DNA from 2 places in the Stenotrophomonas acidaminiphila genome. Region 2 is predicted to be linked to the other one. Evidence: predicted binding sites of a transcription regulator. Region 2 holds the regulator's gene; the other holds the start of a gene.

Region 1 (7,000 bases), 1.4 Mb from region 2:
TGGATCGGCTCGGCCCTGGCGCCCTGCGATCTCGGCTGCCCGGCAAGCGGCAGTATCCGCCAGCAACTGCATACCCTGCTGGGCGTGCTCACTTACGGCGGAACCGCGCTGGGCCTGCTGCTGCTCGCCACCGCGCCACGACTGCCAGCCGGCATCCGCCTGCTGTGGGCCGGGCTGGCGACCACCTGGCTGCTGCTGTTCGTGCTGATGGCCGCACCCGAACTGCAGGCCTGGCGCGGGCTGCTGCAGCGGTTGGCCGAATGGCTGGTCTATGGCGCGCTATGCGTCGCTGCGTGGCGGCTCGGTGGACCGGCGCGGGCCACGACCTCCACACCCGCGCCCGCGACACGGGCGTAAGCTCGCCGCTCCCACCGCAGGAGCACGCGCATGGCCCATCGCAGCCGCCTGGCCGGCTTCATCATCGACTGCCAGGACACCGACGCCGGCACCGCCGCCCGGTTCTGGAGCGCCGCGCTGGGGCTGGTGCCCCACGCCGCGGAGACCGACACCGACGGCGCGCAGTACGCCGGGCTGTCCGGCGCGCCCGGCGGCCTGCACGTGGAGGTGCAGCGCGTCAGCCATCCCCCGCGCGTGCACCTGGACATCGAAGCGGACGACATCGACGCCGAAGCCGACCGGCTCGAAGCGCTGGGCGCGCGCCGCATCGGCTTCGTCAAGCGCTGGTGGGTGATGGAAGCGCCGACCGGCCACCGCTTCTGCGTGGTGCGCATGAAGCACCCCGACAGCGGGCAGCCGGCCACGACCTGGGCGTGAACCGCGGCCTTTGCGGCGACAATACCCACCGGTTCCCGCGGAAGACGCCACGATGACGGTTCACCAGCTGGGCGACGCCCGCGTCCTGATCGCCGGCGGCAGCCGTGGCATCGGCCTGGCCATCGCCACCGCGTTCGCCCGGCACGGCGCACGCCTGGGGCTGTGCGCGCGCGGGGCCGACGGCCTGCAACGCGCGCGCGACACGCTGCAGGCCGGGGGCGCGCAGGTGCACGTGCAGGCCTGCGACCTGGCCGATCCGGCGCAGATCCAGGCCTGGGTCGAAGCGGCCGCCGCCGCGCTGGGCGGCATCGACATCGTGGTCAACAATGCCTCCGGGTTCGGCCACGGCAACGACGACGCCAGCTGGCAGGCCGGCTTCGACATCGACCTGATGGCCGCGGTGCGCACCAATCGGCTGGCGCTGCCGTACCTGCGGCGCAGTGCGATGCCGGCCATCCTCAACCTCAGCTCGATCAACGCGCGCGTGCCGACACCGCGCGCCACCGCCTATTCCACCGCCAAGGCGGCGCTGGACTATTACACCGTCACGCTCGCCACCGAACTGGCCCGCGAGCGCATCCGCGTCAATGCCATCGCTCCCGGCTCCATCGTTTTCCCCGGCGGGCTGTGGGACCAGCGCCGCACCTTCGAGCCAGCGCTGTACGCAAGCATCCGCGACCGGATTCCGTTCGGTGGCTTCGGCGACCCTGCCGACGTGGCGGCGGCCGCGGTGTTCCTGTGCTCGCCCGCCGCCCGCTGGATCACCGGGCAGGTGCTGGCGGTGGATGGCGGCCAGTCGCTACCGGCCTGAGCGCCGCCGCTACCGGCGCGCGGCGGCTACGCCAGCTGCGCCGACCCGATCACCTGCACACCCGGCCGCGGCGCCAGCGCCGCTTCGACCAGCGCGGCGGCGATCCGCCCGGCCGGATTGATGCGCCACGCGCGCGGCAACACCGGTGCCAGCGCACCCAGCACCCGCGCGGCCGCCTGCTCGCCGGGGCGTGGCTCGTTGCGCTCGCCACCGATCAGCCCCGGTCGCACCAGCGCCAGCGACGCGAACTCCAGCGCGCGTAGATCCTGCTCCAGTCCGCCCTTGACCCGGTTGTAGAAGAACGGCGAACGCGGGTTGGCGCCCATCGCCGAATTCAGTGCGAAGACCGCGCAGCCGTGCGCTTTCACCGCGCGGGCGATGGCCAGCGGGTAGCCGCGGTCGATGCGCGCGAACGCCTGCCGCGAGCCGGCCTGCTTCAGGGTCGAGCCCAGCGCGCAGATCGCCGCATCCACCTGCCACCAGGGCGCCTCCAGCGGCAGCGACTCGAAATCCAGCAGCGGGCCGAACAGGCGCGGATGCCGCAGCGGCAATGGCCGCCGCGCCGGCGCGACGACGGCCGTGCAGCGCGCATCGGCCAGCAACCGCATCAGCACCTGTGACCCCACCAGCCCGGTGGCGCCAGCCAGCAGTACACGCATCCCGCTCCTCCTTCGCCCGGCTGTTCAAGCCGGCATCCGCCTCGCCGATAATGGGGGACATCGATCCCCTGCCCGCGGCCCGCCCGCACAGCCCGTCCGGAAACGCCTCGCAATGGCCGACAGCAACGACATCCCGCCCTCCAAGCCTGCCGGACTGGGACGCATCCTGTCACGCCGCCAGGCCATGGCCGAGACCCCGGCACCCGCGCCGGCCGCGCCCGCGCCGAAAGCCGCCGCGCACGGCCACGGCACCGCGCCGCTGCAGCGGGTATTCGGCCATGCCCATGCCCCGGAGGCGCTGCTGCATGCCTTCGCCCAGGGCATGTCCACCCTGCCCGGCGAACTCGGCGACCTCGGCCGGCTGCTGCACAGCGCCTACGACCGCCAGGAGTGGGAACGCTATGGCCGCCTGCTGCGCCAGCTGATCGACAAGTACATCCGCACCATCGAACTGGGGCCGGCGCAGCCCGGCAACAGCGAGGCCGAGCGGCTGCGCGACATGCTGCGCAACACCCTCGGCGCGGTGCTGTCCAGCCTGCTGCAACAGGCACCGGAGCTGGAAGCCCAGGCCCGGCGCATGGGCGACGAACTGCGCGGCTGGCAATCCGGGCAATCGCTGGAGCCGGTGGAGCAGCACCTGCGCGAACTCTGCCACCAGGTCGGGGTGCGCAACGACGTGCTCCACGAGCAGCACGACCTGCTGCTCAACCTGTTCGACCTGCTGCTGCAGAACATCGCCGAACTGGTCGATGGCGGCAGCTGGCTGCACGGCCAGATCGGCAACGTGCGGCAGATGCTGGCCGGGCCGCTGGATCGCACCTCGCTGGAACGCACCCGCAACGACCTGCGTGAGGTGATCTACCGCCAGGGCGTGCTGCGGCAGGGCATCGAGGAGTCCAAGGAGGCGATGAAGGAGCTGATGGTCGATTTCGTCGAGCAGGTCGAGGGCATGGCCTCGGAGACCGGCGACTACCACGACCGCATCGCCAGCTACGCGGTCGCGGTACGCCAGGCGCGCAGCCTGGCCGACCTCGGCCAGTTGCTGCAGAACGTGCTGCAGGACACCGCGCGCGTGCAGGCGCAGGCGCTGCGCGCGCGAGACCGCCTGGCCAGCGCCCGCGCCGAGGCGCTGGCGGCCGAACAACGCGTGCAGCAACTCGAGCGCGAGCTGGAGGAAGCCGGCAGCCAGTTGCGTACCGATCCGCTGACCGGGGCCCTGAACCGGCGCGGCCTGCAGGAACTGCTCGCCGATGCGATGGGCGGCGCGCAGCCGCTGCTCAGCATCGCCCTGCTGGACCTGGATCATTTCGGCCGGACCAACGCCGACTATGGCCACGCCGGCGGCGACCACGCGCTGCGCCACCTGGTAACCACCGCGCAGACGCGACTGGGCAGCCATGGCCAGGTCGCACGCCTGGGCGGCGACGAGTTCGTGCTGGTCCTGCCCGGCATGGCCCAGGAACAGGCCGACGCGCAGTTGCGCCGGCTGCAGGAAGCGCTGGCCCATCGGCCGTTCCTGCACGACGGCCAGCGCGTGCACGTGCGTTTCAGCGCCGGCATCGCGCAATGGCGCCCGGACGAATCCGCCGAGACCCTGCTGCAGCGCGCAGACCGCGCACTCTACGCGGCCAAGCAGGCCGGCCGCGACCGGGTCGGCAACGCCGACTGACCCCGCCACCGGCACCGACCGCGGCCATGCCGGCCTCCCCCTCCATGCGACCGGGGCGGCCACCAGGGCCGCCCCGGCATTCCACTTACTTGAAGTCGCCGGCCACGAACACGCTCAGGCTTTCGGGCTTGAGGTGCGTGCGGATCGCGGCATTGACCCGGTCGACGGTCAGCGACCGGTAGGCCGCGTCGCGCTCGATCACGAACGCCATGGAGCGATCGTAGTCGAGCAGCTCCTGCAGCAGCCCGGCCACCGCACCATCGCTGGCACGCGACTGCTCGCGCTGGACCATGCGCGCGGCGACGGCGTCGCGCAGTTCCTGCTCGGTGACGCCGTCGGCCACCAATCGCGCCAGCTCCTCGCGCAGGGCACGCTCCACCTTGCCCATGTTCTCCGGCGCGGCGATGGCCTGCACCGTGAGGCTGCCATTGTCGTCGCGGCCGCTGCGGCTGTCGTCCGCACGCAGCCCGGCGCTCACGCCGTAGCTCAGTCCTTCGCGCTGGCGGATGCGGTCGGCCAGGCGCGACTTGAGCGGATCGCCGCCCAGGATGTCCACAGCGATGCTCAGCGCCGGTGCGTCGGCATCGGTCACGTTGAGCGACAGGTTCTGCCGCGCCAGCAGTACCGCGTTGGGCTTGTCGGGAGTGCTGAAGCTCTCCCGGTGCGCCGCGCGCGGCTGGTAGCGGGTGGCGATGGGCGCATAGGGTGCCGGCGACTTCCAGCCAGCGAACAACGCCTGCAGCTGCGTCTTCACCGCCTCCGGATCGAAGTCGCCCACCACGCTGATCTGGCCGCTGGCGGTGCCATAGAAATCACGGTGCCAGGCACGCAGGTCCTCGAGCTTGAGCGCATTGAGCTTGGCCAGCGACTCGTCCAGTGAATCCGCATGCAATGGATGCCCCGCGGGCCACGGATCGAAGTACGTCGCCATCGCCATCGATGCCAGCATGCCCGGCTCCTTGCGCTGCGCTTCGATACCCGTGATCGCCTGCAGTCGCAGCTGTTCGAACTGCGCCTGCGGGAAGTCCGGCTGGCGCAGTACCTGCGCGGCCAGCGCCAGCGCCTCGGCCAGGGTTTCGCGCTTGCCGCTGAGGCGGATCTGCGCACCCTGCAGGCTGCCGCCGATGGAGGCCTCGGTCTTGAGCGCGTCGAAGCGGGCAACCAGCTGCTCGTAGCTCTGCCCGGCGGCACCGCGCAGCAGCATCGACCCCACCCACTGCGCGGCGGTATCGCGACCGCTGACGGCCTGCTCGCTGCCGAACTCGAAACGGGCGTTGACGGTGACCGTCTGCCCGCGCGTCCGGCGCGGCAGCAGCGACACCTTCAGGCCATCGCCCAGGGTGAACGTCTGCGTGCGCGCGGCGATGTTCTGCGGCGTCGCCTCGAAGGCCTCGCCCGCCGCCACCGCCGCCCGGCCGGTGTAGCCGTCGACCACGCTGGCGATCGCCGGCGCGGCGGGAATCTCCGCGCGGTCCGGCGCGTCGGTGGGCACGAACCGGCCAAGCGTGCGGTTACTCGGCTTCAGGTACGTCGCCGCCACCCGGTTGACGTCCGCAGCCGTGACCTTGGCAATGGCATCACGCTGCACGAACAACAGGCGCCAGTCGCCGGCTGCCTGGTACTCCGACAGTGCCATCGCCACCGCGTTGACGTTGTTGAACAGGTTCTCCTGGTCGTTGCCGATGCGCTGCTTGGCCGCCTCCACCTCGTCTGCGGTCACCGGGCGGGCGGCGATCGCTTCGGCCTGCCGCAGCAGCTCGGCTTCGGCCTTGGCGGCGTCACCGTCCCTGGGCAGCACCGCGATCACATTGAACAAGCCCGGATCGCGCATGCTCATGCTGCCGGCACCGGCACCGGCCGCCAACTTGGTCTCCACCAGTGCCTTGTGCAGGCGCCCGCTGGGCGTGTGCCCCAACACGTTGCCCAGCACGGCCAGCGCCGCGCTGTCGGCCTGCGCCAGCGCCGGCACGTGGTAGGTGGTGGCTACCAGCGACAGATCGCCGCTGCGGCGCACCGTCACCTCGCGCTCGCCGTCCTGGGTCGGTTCGGCGGTATGGAACGCCGGCAACGTCCGCGCCGGCTTCTTCAATGGCCCGAAATGCGTGGCGACACGCGCCAGCGTGGTATCGGCGTCGATGCGGCCGGCCACGATCAACAGCGCATTGTCCGGCTGGTACCAGGTGCGATAGAACGCCTGCAGGTTGCCGATCGGCACGTTCTCCACGTCCGAGCGCGCGCCGATGGGCAGGTTGGCATAGTTGTGCCAGTCGTAGGCGACCGAGCGCATGCGCTTCATCAGCACGCCGGCGGGACTGTTGTCGCCGGCTTCCATCTCGTTGCGGACGACGGTCATCTCGCTGTCCAGGTCGGCCTTGGCCACCCTGGAATTGAGCATGCGGTCGGCTTCCATCGCCAGCAGCCAGTCCAGCGTGTCGTCATTGGCCGGGAACGAAGCAAAGTAATTGGTGCGGTCCAGCGACGTGGTGGCGTTCTTGTTCACGCCACGCTTCTGCATCTCGCCGGGGATGTCCGGATGCTTCGGCGTACCCTTGAACAGCAGATGCTCCAGCAGGTGCGCCATGCCGGTCTCGCCGTAGTTCTCCTGCATCGAACCGACGCCGTAGACCAGGTTGACGGTGACGGTGGGCTTGCTGGCATCGGGGAACAGCAGCACCCGCAGGCCATTGGGCAGGCGGTATTCGCAGATGCCCTCGATGCACGGCCCGGCCGTCACTGCCCGCGGCAGCGTCGCCGACTCACCCTTGGCGTAGACCGCCGGCATCAACGCAAACGAAAGTGCCACGCCCAGGGCGCAGGAAGACAGTTTCAGCATCATTTCCCCTTGTCTGATGATCAATGAAACACGCCGGCATGCACTCCGCCGGCACTCAATGCACGGCACGCATGTACCGCAAAACAACGATTTGATCCGCAACGCGCGCGTGCATGCAACTGTCAGAGCTGACAGCATCGCTTCGCCACGTCATCCGCGCGTCCGCCTGAAACGGTCATGTCCGGCGCAATCCACCCATCCTTATCACCATCCCGCATACAGTCACGACGCCGTTCAATTCCAGCAGGCATGCA
Region 2 (7,000 bases):
GGATCGCCAGGGTCAGCGGCACGCGGATCAGGAAGCGGCTGCCGCGGCCCAGTTCCGACTGGATCTGGATCTGCCCGCTCAGTTCGCGGATGCGCGACTGCACCACGTCCATGCCGACGCCGCGGCCGGAAATATCGGTGACCTGCTGCTTGGTCGAGAAGCCGGGCAGGAACACCAGGTGCAGGCATTCCTCGCTGCTCAGCCGTGCCGCCGCCTCCGGGTCCAGCAGGCCCTTCTCGCGGGCCTTGGCGCGCAGCCGCTCGGGATCGATGCCGGCGCCGTCGTCCTGCACCTCGATGCTGACGTAGTCGCCTTCCTGCTGCGCCGACAGCCGCACCCGGCCCATGCGCGGCTTGCCCTGCGCTTCGCGCAGGTCGGGCATTTCCACGCCATGGTCGATGGCGTTGCGGACCAGGTGCACCAGCGGATCGGCCAGCGCCTCGACCAGGTTGCGGTCGAGTTCGGTCTCGGCGCCGATCAGTTCCAGGTCCACTTCCTTCTTCAGGCTGCGGGCGACGTCGCGGGCGACCTTGGGAAAGCGCGAGAACACCTTGCCGACCGGCTGCATGCGGGTGCGCATCACCGCCGACTGCAGGCGCGCGGTGGCGATGTCCAGGGTGGACACGGCCCGGTCGAGTTCTTCGTCCTTCAGCCGTGCGCGCAGGGTCTTGAGCCGGTTGCGCGAGAGCACCAGTTCGCCGATCAGGTTGACGATGGCATCCAGGCGCTTGGTGTCCACGCGCACGGTCTGTTCCGGCTCGACCGCAGCCTTGGCCGCGGCCGGTACCGGGGGGGCCGCGCGTGCCGGGGCGGCCGGAGCCGGTGCCGGGGGCACGGCGGCTGCGGCGGCCGGCAGTGTACGGGCGCCGGGAGCGGCGCCGGCATGCAGGGTGTCGAGCAGGGCCTCGAATTCGTCCTCGCTGATCAGGTCGTCGCCGCCCCGGGCCGGTGCGGCCGGGCGGGCGGTGGCCGCGACGGGGCGGGTGCCGGGGGCGGCGCCGCCATGCAGCTGGTCGAGCAGGCTCTCGAACTCGTCCTCGGTGATCAGGTCGCCGCCCGTGCGGCTGGCGGCTGGCGCGGTGCTGGCCGCTGCCGGGCGGGTGCCGGGAGCGGCGCCGCCGTGCAGCTGGTCGAGCAGGTTCTCGAATTCGTCTTCGGTGATCAGGTCGCCGGCCGGCGCCGCGACCGGCGCGGCCGCCGCGACCGGCGCCGCGGGGGCCGGGGTCGCATCGACGTCGAACAGCGCGATCAGCGACGGCGGCGCGTGCTGCGGATCGGTGCCGGCCGACACCGCGTCGAGCATCGCCTGCAGCCAGTCCAGCGACTGCTGCGCGGCGTCGAAGTGGTGCGCCTGCAGTACCGCCTTGCCCGAGCGCGCCATGCCCAGGGTTTCCTCGGCGGCGTGGCACAGCTCGACCATGGCGTTGATGCCGAGGAAGCCGGCGCCGCCCTTGAGCGTGTGGAAGCCGCGGAACACCGCGTTGAGCTGGTCGTTGTCCTGGGGCGACTGCTCCAGGGCGACCAGCTGTTCGCCGAGGCGATCCAGGATTTCCTGGGCCTCGATGATGAAATCGGCGGCGATGTCGTCGGCGAAGGCGCTCATGGCATCACAGCCCCAGGTTGGAGAGCAGGTCGTCGGCGTCGTTCTGGCTGACGGCGTGGCGGTCGATGCCTTCCAGCGCCGGGCCGGCGAGGCCGCGACCGCGCGCCTCGTCTTCCGGTGGCGGCAGGCCGAGCGCGCCGAAACCCTCGTGCACGCGGCGCACGATGCCGACCACGCGGCGGATGATCTGGCCGGTCAGGTCCTGGTAGCTCTGGGTCAGGGCGATCTCGGTGAGGTTGTGGCGGATGCGCTCCAGCGCCTGCTCGTGTTCGATCGCCGGCACGCTGCCCTCGCGCAGCCCGCTGACCAGCTCGCGGCACTGCTCGGCCAGGTCCAGGGTGCGGTGGGTCGCTTTTTCGGTCATCTCCACCACGTGGTCCAGGCGCGCGCAGGCATCGTCCAGCTCGCCGGCCTCGGTGGGGACCGTCGGCAGCTCGCCCAGGGCCTGGCCCAGCTCGCGCGCAAGGCGCCCCAGCCCGGCCATCATCGGCTGCGTGCGCAGCGCGGCCAGCGCGTCGATTTCACGGCGCCAGCCGTTCTCGTCGCCGCCTTCCAGCGCTGCCAGCGCGTCCTGCAGGTGCTGCACCAGGACCGATTTCTCGCTCGGAGTTCCGCTGGACATGGTCATCAGGCGCTCGCTGCCAGCCGCTCGAAGATCTTGCCCAGCTTCTCTTCCAGGGTCTGCGCGGTGAACGGCTTGATGATGTAGCCGTTCACGCCGCACTGCGCGGCCTCGATGATCTGCTCGCGCTTGGCCTCGGCGGTGACCATCAGCACCGGCAGGGTCTTGAGCCTGGCATCGGCGCGGATCGCCTTGAGCAGTTCGATGCCGGTCATCACCGGCATGTTCCAGTCGGTGATCACGAAATCGAACGGCTGGCTGTTCAACAGCGCCAGCGCGGCATGCCCGTCCTCGGCTTCGGCGGTGTTGGTGAAGCCCAGGTCGCCCAGCAGGTTCTTGACGATGCGCCGCATGGTCGAGAAGTCGTCGACGATCAGGATCCGCATGTTCTTGTTCAAAAGGTGTTCCTCTTCATGGTTCGACGAGGCCGGCGTCGGCCGCCTCGAAAATCTTCAGCCGGCCACGCAGCCGCAGCATGGCCTGGCCGTGGATCTGGCACACGCGCGACTCGCTGACCCCGAGCACCGCGCCGATCTCCTTCAGGTTCAGCTCCTGCTCGTAGTACAGCGACAGCACCAGCTGTTCGCGCTCGGGCAGCTGGCCGATGGCCTTGCCCAGTTCCTCGCCGAACTGGCTGCGCTCGAGCACCTGCTGCGGGGTCGGGCCGCCGGTGGCCGGCGTGTCCAGCTCGCCCTGGTCCTCGATCCGCGATTCCAGGCTCAGCACCTGGCCGCGCGCGGCGTCCTCGATCAGCCGCATGTACTCGGGCAGCGGCATGTCCATGGCCTGCGCCACCTCGGTCGCGCTGGCGGCGCGGCCGGTGCTCTGTTCGATGCGGCGGATGGTGGCGGCGGCATCGCGGGCGCGGCGATGCACCGAGCGCGGCACCCAGTCGCCACGGCGGATCTCGTCGATCATCGAGCCGCGGATGCGGATCGAGGCGTAGGTCTCGAACGAGGCGCCCTGTTCGGCGTCGTAGCTGCGCGAGGCTTCGATCAGGCCCATCATGCCGGCCTGGATCAGGTCGTCGATCTCGACGCTGGCCGGCAGGCGCGCCGCCAGGTGGTGGGCGATGCGCCGCACCAGGTCCGAATGGCGGGCGATGCAGTCGTTGGCGCTGGCGCGCTGGACTTCGCGGTAATGGGCGGCCGGGTTCATGTCGCCACCCCGCGCTGGATGATGCGCTCCAGGAAGAACTCGACGCCGCCGCGCGGCTCGGTCGGCGCCTGCCAGCGGGCGGTGCGGCGGGCGATCTCCTGCAGCGCCAGCGCCGCCGGCGCCGACGGGTACAGCTTGACCACCGGCTGCTGGCGCTGCACCGACAGGCGCAGCCAGTCGTCCTGCGGCACGCAGCCCAGGTAGTTGAGCGAGACGTCGGTCAGGAACTTCTCGCACACCCGCACCAGCTTCTCGTACAGCATGCGGCCTTCGTTGGGGTCGCGGGCCATGTTGGCCACGACCTGGATCCGGTCGACCCCGCGCTCGCGCGAGAGCACCTTGATCAGCGCGTAGGCGTCGGTGATCGAGGCCGGCTCGTCGCAGACCACCACCACGGTGTCCTGCGCGGCCTGGCAGAAGGTCAACACGCTGTCGGTGATGCCGGCGGCGGTGTCGATGATCATCACGTCCAGGTCGCGTTCCAGCTCGGAGAACACGTTGACCAGGCCGACGTGCTCGGCCGGCTGCAGTTCGGCCATGTGCCGGCGGCCGGACGCGGCCGGCACCACCAGCAGGCCGTCGGGGCCTTCGATGATGACGTCCTCCAGCGTGCAGCGCCCGGCGACCAGGTCGGCCAGGGTGTGCTTGGGCTGCAGGCCGAGGATGACGTCGATGTTGGCCAGGCCGAGGTCGGCGTCCAGCAGCAGCGTGCGCTTGCCCATGCCGGCCAGCGCCACGGCCAGGTTGGCCGAGACGTTGGTCTTGCCCACGCCGCCCTTGCCGCCGGTCACCGCGATGGTGCGCACGGGGCCCGCGGGCTGGCGGCGGGTGGCCGACAGCGGGAAGGCATTGGTCAGCTTGGCGTACTCACGCGACGGCATGGTTCAACTCCGGGTTGCAGGGCATATCGGCCGCGCGGCGCAAATCTTCAAGGCGAAGCACCAGATTGGCCGCCGAGGCGCGGTGCAGGTCTTCCGGCACGTCCTGTCCGTCGGTCACCCAGGTGATCGGCAGGCGATGGTCCACGGCCACCGAAAGGGCCGAGCCGAAGCGGCCGGTCTCGTCCAGCTTGGTCAGTACCAGGCCCTGCGGGTTGGCCGCGCCGAAGCGGCGCACCACCTCGTCCATGTCCTGGAAGCTGGTGTTGGCCGGCAGCACCAGCAGGGTGCGGATCTGGCCGGCGGCGCGCAGCCACTGCAGCTGCGCGGTCAGGGCGCGGTCGCGCTGGCCCAGTCCGGCGGTGTCGATCAGCACCAGCTTGTAGTCGGCCAGGCGCTCCAGCAGCTGGTTGAGGTTGGTGCCGCTGCTGGCTTCGTGCACGGCGATGCCGAGCTGGCGGCCGAAGCCGTACAGCTGCTCGCGGGCGCCGATGCGCTGGGTGTCGGTGGTGACCAGGGCCACGTCGCGGGCGGCGTGGGCTTCGGCGAAGCGCGAGGCCAGCTTTGCGATGGTGGTGGTCTTGCCGGCGCCGGTCGGGCCGACCAGGGCGATGACCCCGCCGGCCTCGATCGGGTCGACCGGGGCGATCGGCAGTTTCTTGGAGATCAGCCCCAGCATCAGCCCGCGGGCGCGTGCCGGGTCGATATCGGCCGGCATCTGTACCGCCACGTCGCGGGCCAGGCCGGCGTCGAAGCCGTACTCGTCCATCAGGTCCAGGGCGTTGGCGCGCACCGGGCTGCCGCGCAGGCGTTCGTCGGTGAAGCGGTTCATTTCGCGCTCGATCAGCTGGCGCATGCCGGCCACTTCCTGGCGCAGCTCGGCCAGCTGGCGGTCGTCGCGCGGCGCCGCGGCCACCACGCTCAGCACGGGCGCGGCGACGGCGGTGTCCACGGCCGGCGCCGGAACATTGACGGTGGCTGCGGCCGGGGAGGCGACGGGCGCTGCCGGTTCGGCCGGCAGTGCCGGTGCGACGGCATCCGGCATGGCGGGCGGGACGATGGCCGCCTCGATCCGTGTGGCCGCCGCGGCCACCTGCCGGGCCGGTGCCTCCGGTGGCGGATCGATCGCGAAGTGGGCGCGGTTGCCGGCGGCGGGCGCCACTGCCGGTGCGGCGACGGCGAAGCCCTCCGGGCGGAATGCCGGCACTACCGGCGTATCGTCCGGCACCGCCGGGAAGGTCGCGAAGATCTGTTCCGGCAGCGCGGGCTGGCGTGCGACGGCGGGGGCAGGGGCGTGGGCGGGCTGCGGCTTGAGCAGCGAGGAAAAGCGGCTGCCCGGGGCCAGCTCGACGCTGCTGTCGATGGAGCGGCCGGTGGCGCCGACCGCCGAGCGGGCGAGGGCGGCAACGGCCGAGGCGGTGGCCACCACCGGTTCCGGTTCCGGGGTCTTGCGGCGGGTCACCGCGGCGATGATCGCCTCGGCGGCGCTGCGCGGCTTGGGCGCCGGCGGCGGTGCCGGGCGGGCGGCTTCCAGGGCGCGCTGCACGACGCTTTCGTCGTAGTGGGCGGCCGCCACGATCTCGACGCCTTCCTCGATCCGGCGATTGGACAGGATGACGGCGTCGGGGCCATGTTCCTTGCGCACCAGGTTCATGGCGGTGCGCATGTCGGCGGCGACGAAACGTTTGATCTTCATGCTGGAGTACCGGGAATTCGTGTGCGGGTGCGACGCGGGAGCAGTGGCGTTGGCGGTGTCGTGCATGGCGGTGCGTGCTCCTCGTCCTTCGTGTGTGGCGGTGGCCGGCTAGGTGTCCGTTCTTTGACGTCGTCCTGCGCCGCCGCCGGTTTCCAGGCTGTCCTCAGCTGATCGTGCCGACCAGCTTCAGGCGCTTGTCTTCCGGTACCTCGCTGTAGGCCAGCACCGACAGCGAGGGGACGCTGTGGCGGACCATCCGCGCGAGGGCGGCGCGGACCGGGCCCGGTACCAGCACCACGGCCGGCTCGTTCCGCGCCTCCTGCTTGCCGACACATTCGGCAAGACTCTGGTGGAGGCGCTCGGCGAGACCGGGTTCCAGCGCGGCACCGTTGCCCTGCGTGGATTCCTGCAAGACCCGTTCCAGTTGCGGGTTCAGGGTGAACACCGGCAGTTCCGGCGACATGCCGGCGATCTCCTGCACGATGAACCGGCCCAGCGCGTTGCGCACCGCCACGGTCAGCGCGGTCGGGTCCTGGCTGAGCGGGGCGTTCTCGACCAGCGCCTCGGCGATCTTGCGCAGCTGCCGGATCGGAATGCGCTCGATCAGCAGGTTCTGCAGCACCCGCGCCACCACCGAGATCGGCAGCGCCTTGGGGGTCAGGTCCTCGACCAGCTTGGGCGCGCTCTTGGCCAGGGTCGCCAGCAGCTGCTGCACTTCCTCGTGGCCCAGCAGTTCCGGCGCGTGCTCGCGGATCAGGTGCGACAGGTGGGTGGCGACCACCGTGGCCGGGTCGACCACGGTGTAGCCCAGCGACTCGGCATGGGCGCGCTGGTGCGGCTGGATCCAGGTGGCGTCCAGGCCGAAGGCCGGGTCCTTGCCGGGAATGCCGTCCAACTGGCCCATCGCGCTGCCGGGGTCCAGTGCCAGCTCGCGGTCGGGATGGATCTCGGCGCTGGCGACCGGCACGCCGTGGATCAGCACCCGGTAGGTGGTGGGCGCCAGCTCGAGGTTGTCGCGGATGTGCACCGACGGGATCAGGAAG

The links. The regulator FliA, encoded in region 2, starts transcription of late flagellar genes. The targets are predictions, from matches to a motif close to TAAAGTTTNNCNNNCNNNGGCCGATAA.
Region 1: F0P95_RS01585 (GGDEF domain-containing protein) is a predicted target of FliA. The motif match lies at 2,269-2,295, and genes of this name have one in related genera.

The regions. Positions count from the first base shown of each region.
Region 1 covers NZ_CP043567.1:287,248-294,247, forward strand. The annotation lists gene F0P95_RS01565 (DUF998 domain-containing protein) at 1-357, shown strand, start outside; gene F0P95_RS01570 (VOC family protein) at 388-774, shown strand; gene F0P95_RS01575 (SDR family NAD(P)-dependent oxidoreductase) at 827-1,585, shown strand; gene F0P95_RS01580 (Rossmann-fold NAD(P)-binding domain-containing protein) at 1,612-2,244, opposite strand; gene F0P95_RS01585 (GGDEF domain-containing protein) at 2,357-3,913, shown strand; gene F0P95_RS01590 (M16 family metallopeptidase) at 3,999-6,716, opposite strand.
Region 2 covers NZ_CP043567.1:2,680,367-2,687,366, reverse strand. The annotation lists gene F0P95_RS12285 (chemotaxis protein CheA) at 1-1,603, opposite strand, end outside; gene F0P95_RS12280 (protein phosphatase CheZ) at 1,608-2,231, opposite strand; gene cheY (chemotaxis response regulator CheY) at 2,231-2,623, opposite strand; gene F0P95_RS12270 (RNA polymerase sigma factor FliA) at 2,637-3,383, opposite strand; gene F0P95_RS12265 (MinD/ParA family protein) at 3,380-4,264, opposite strand; gene flhF (flagellar biosynthesis GTPase FlhF) at 4,251-5,957, opposite strand; gene flhA (flagellar biosynthesis protein FlhA) at 6,121-7,000, opposite strand, start outside.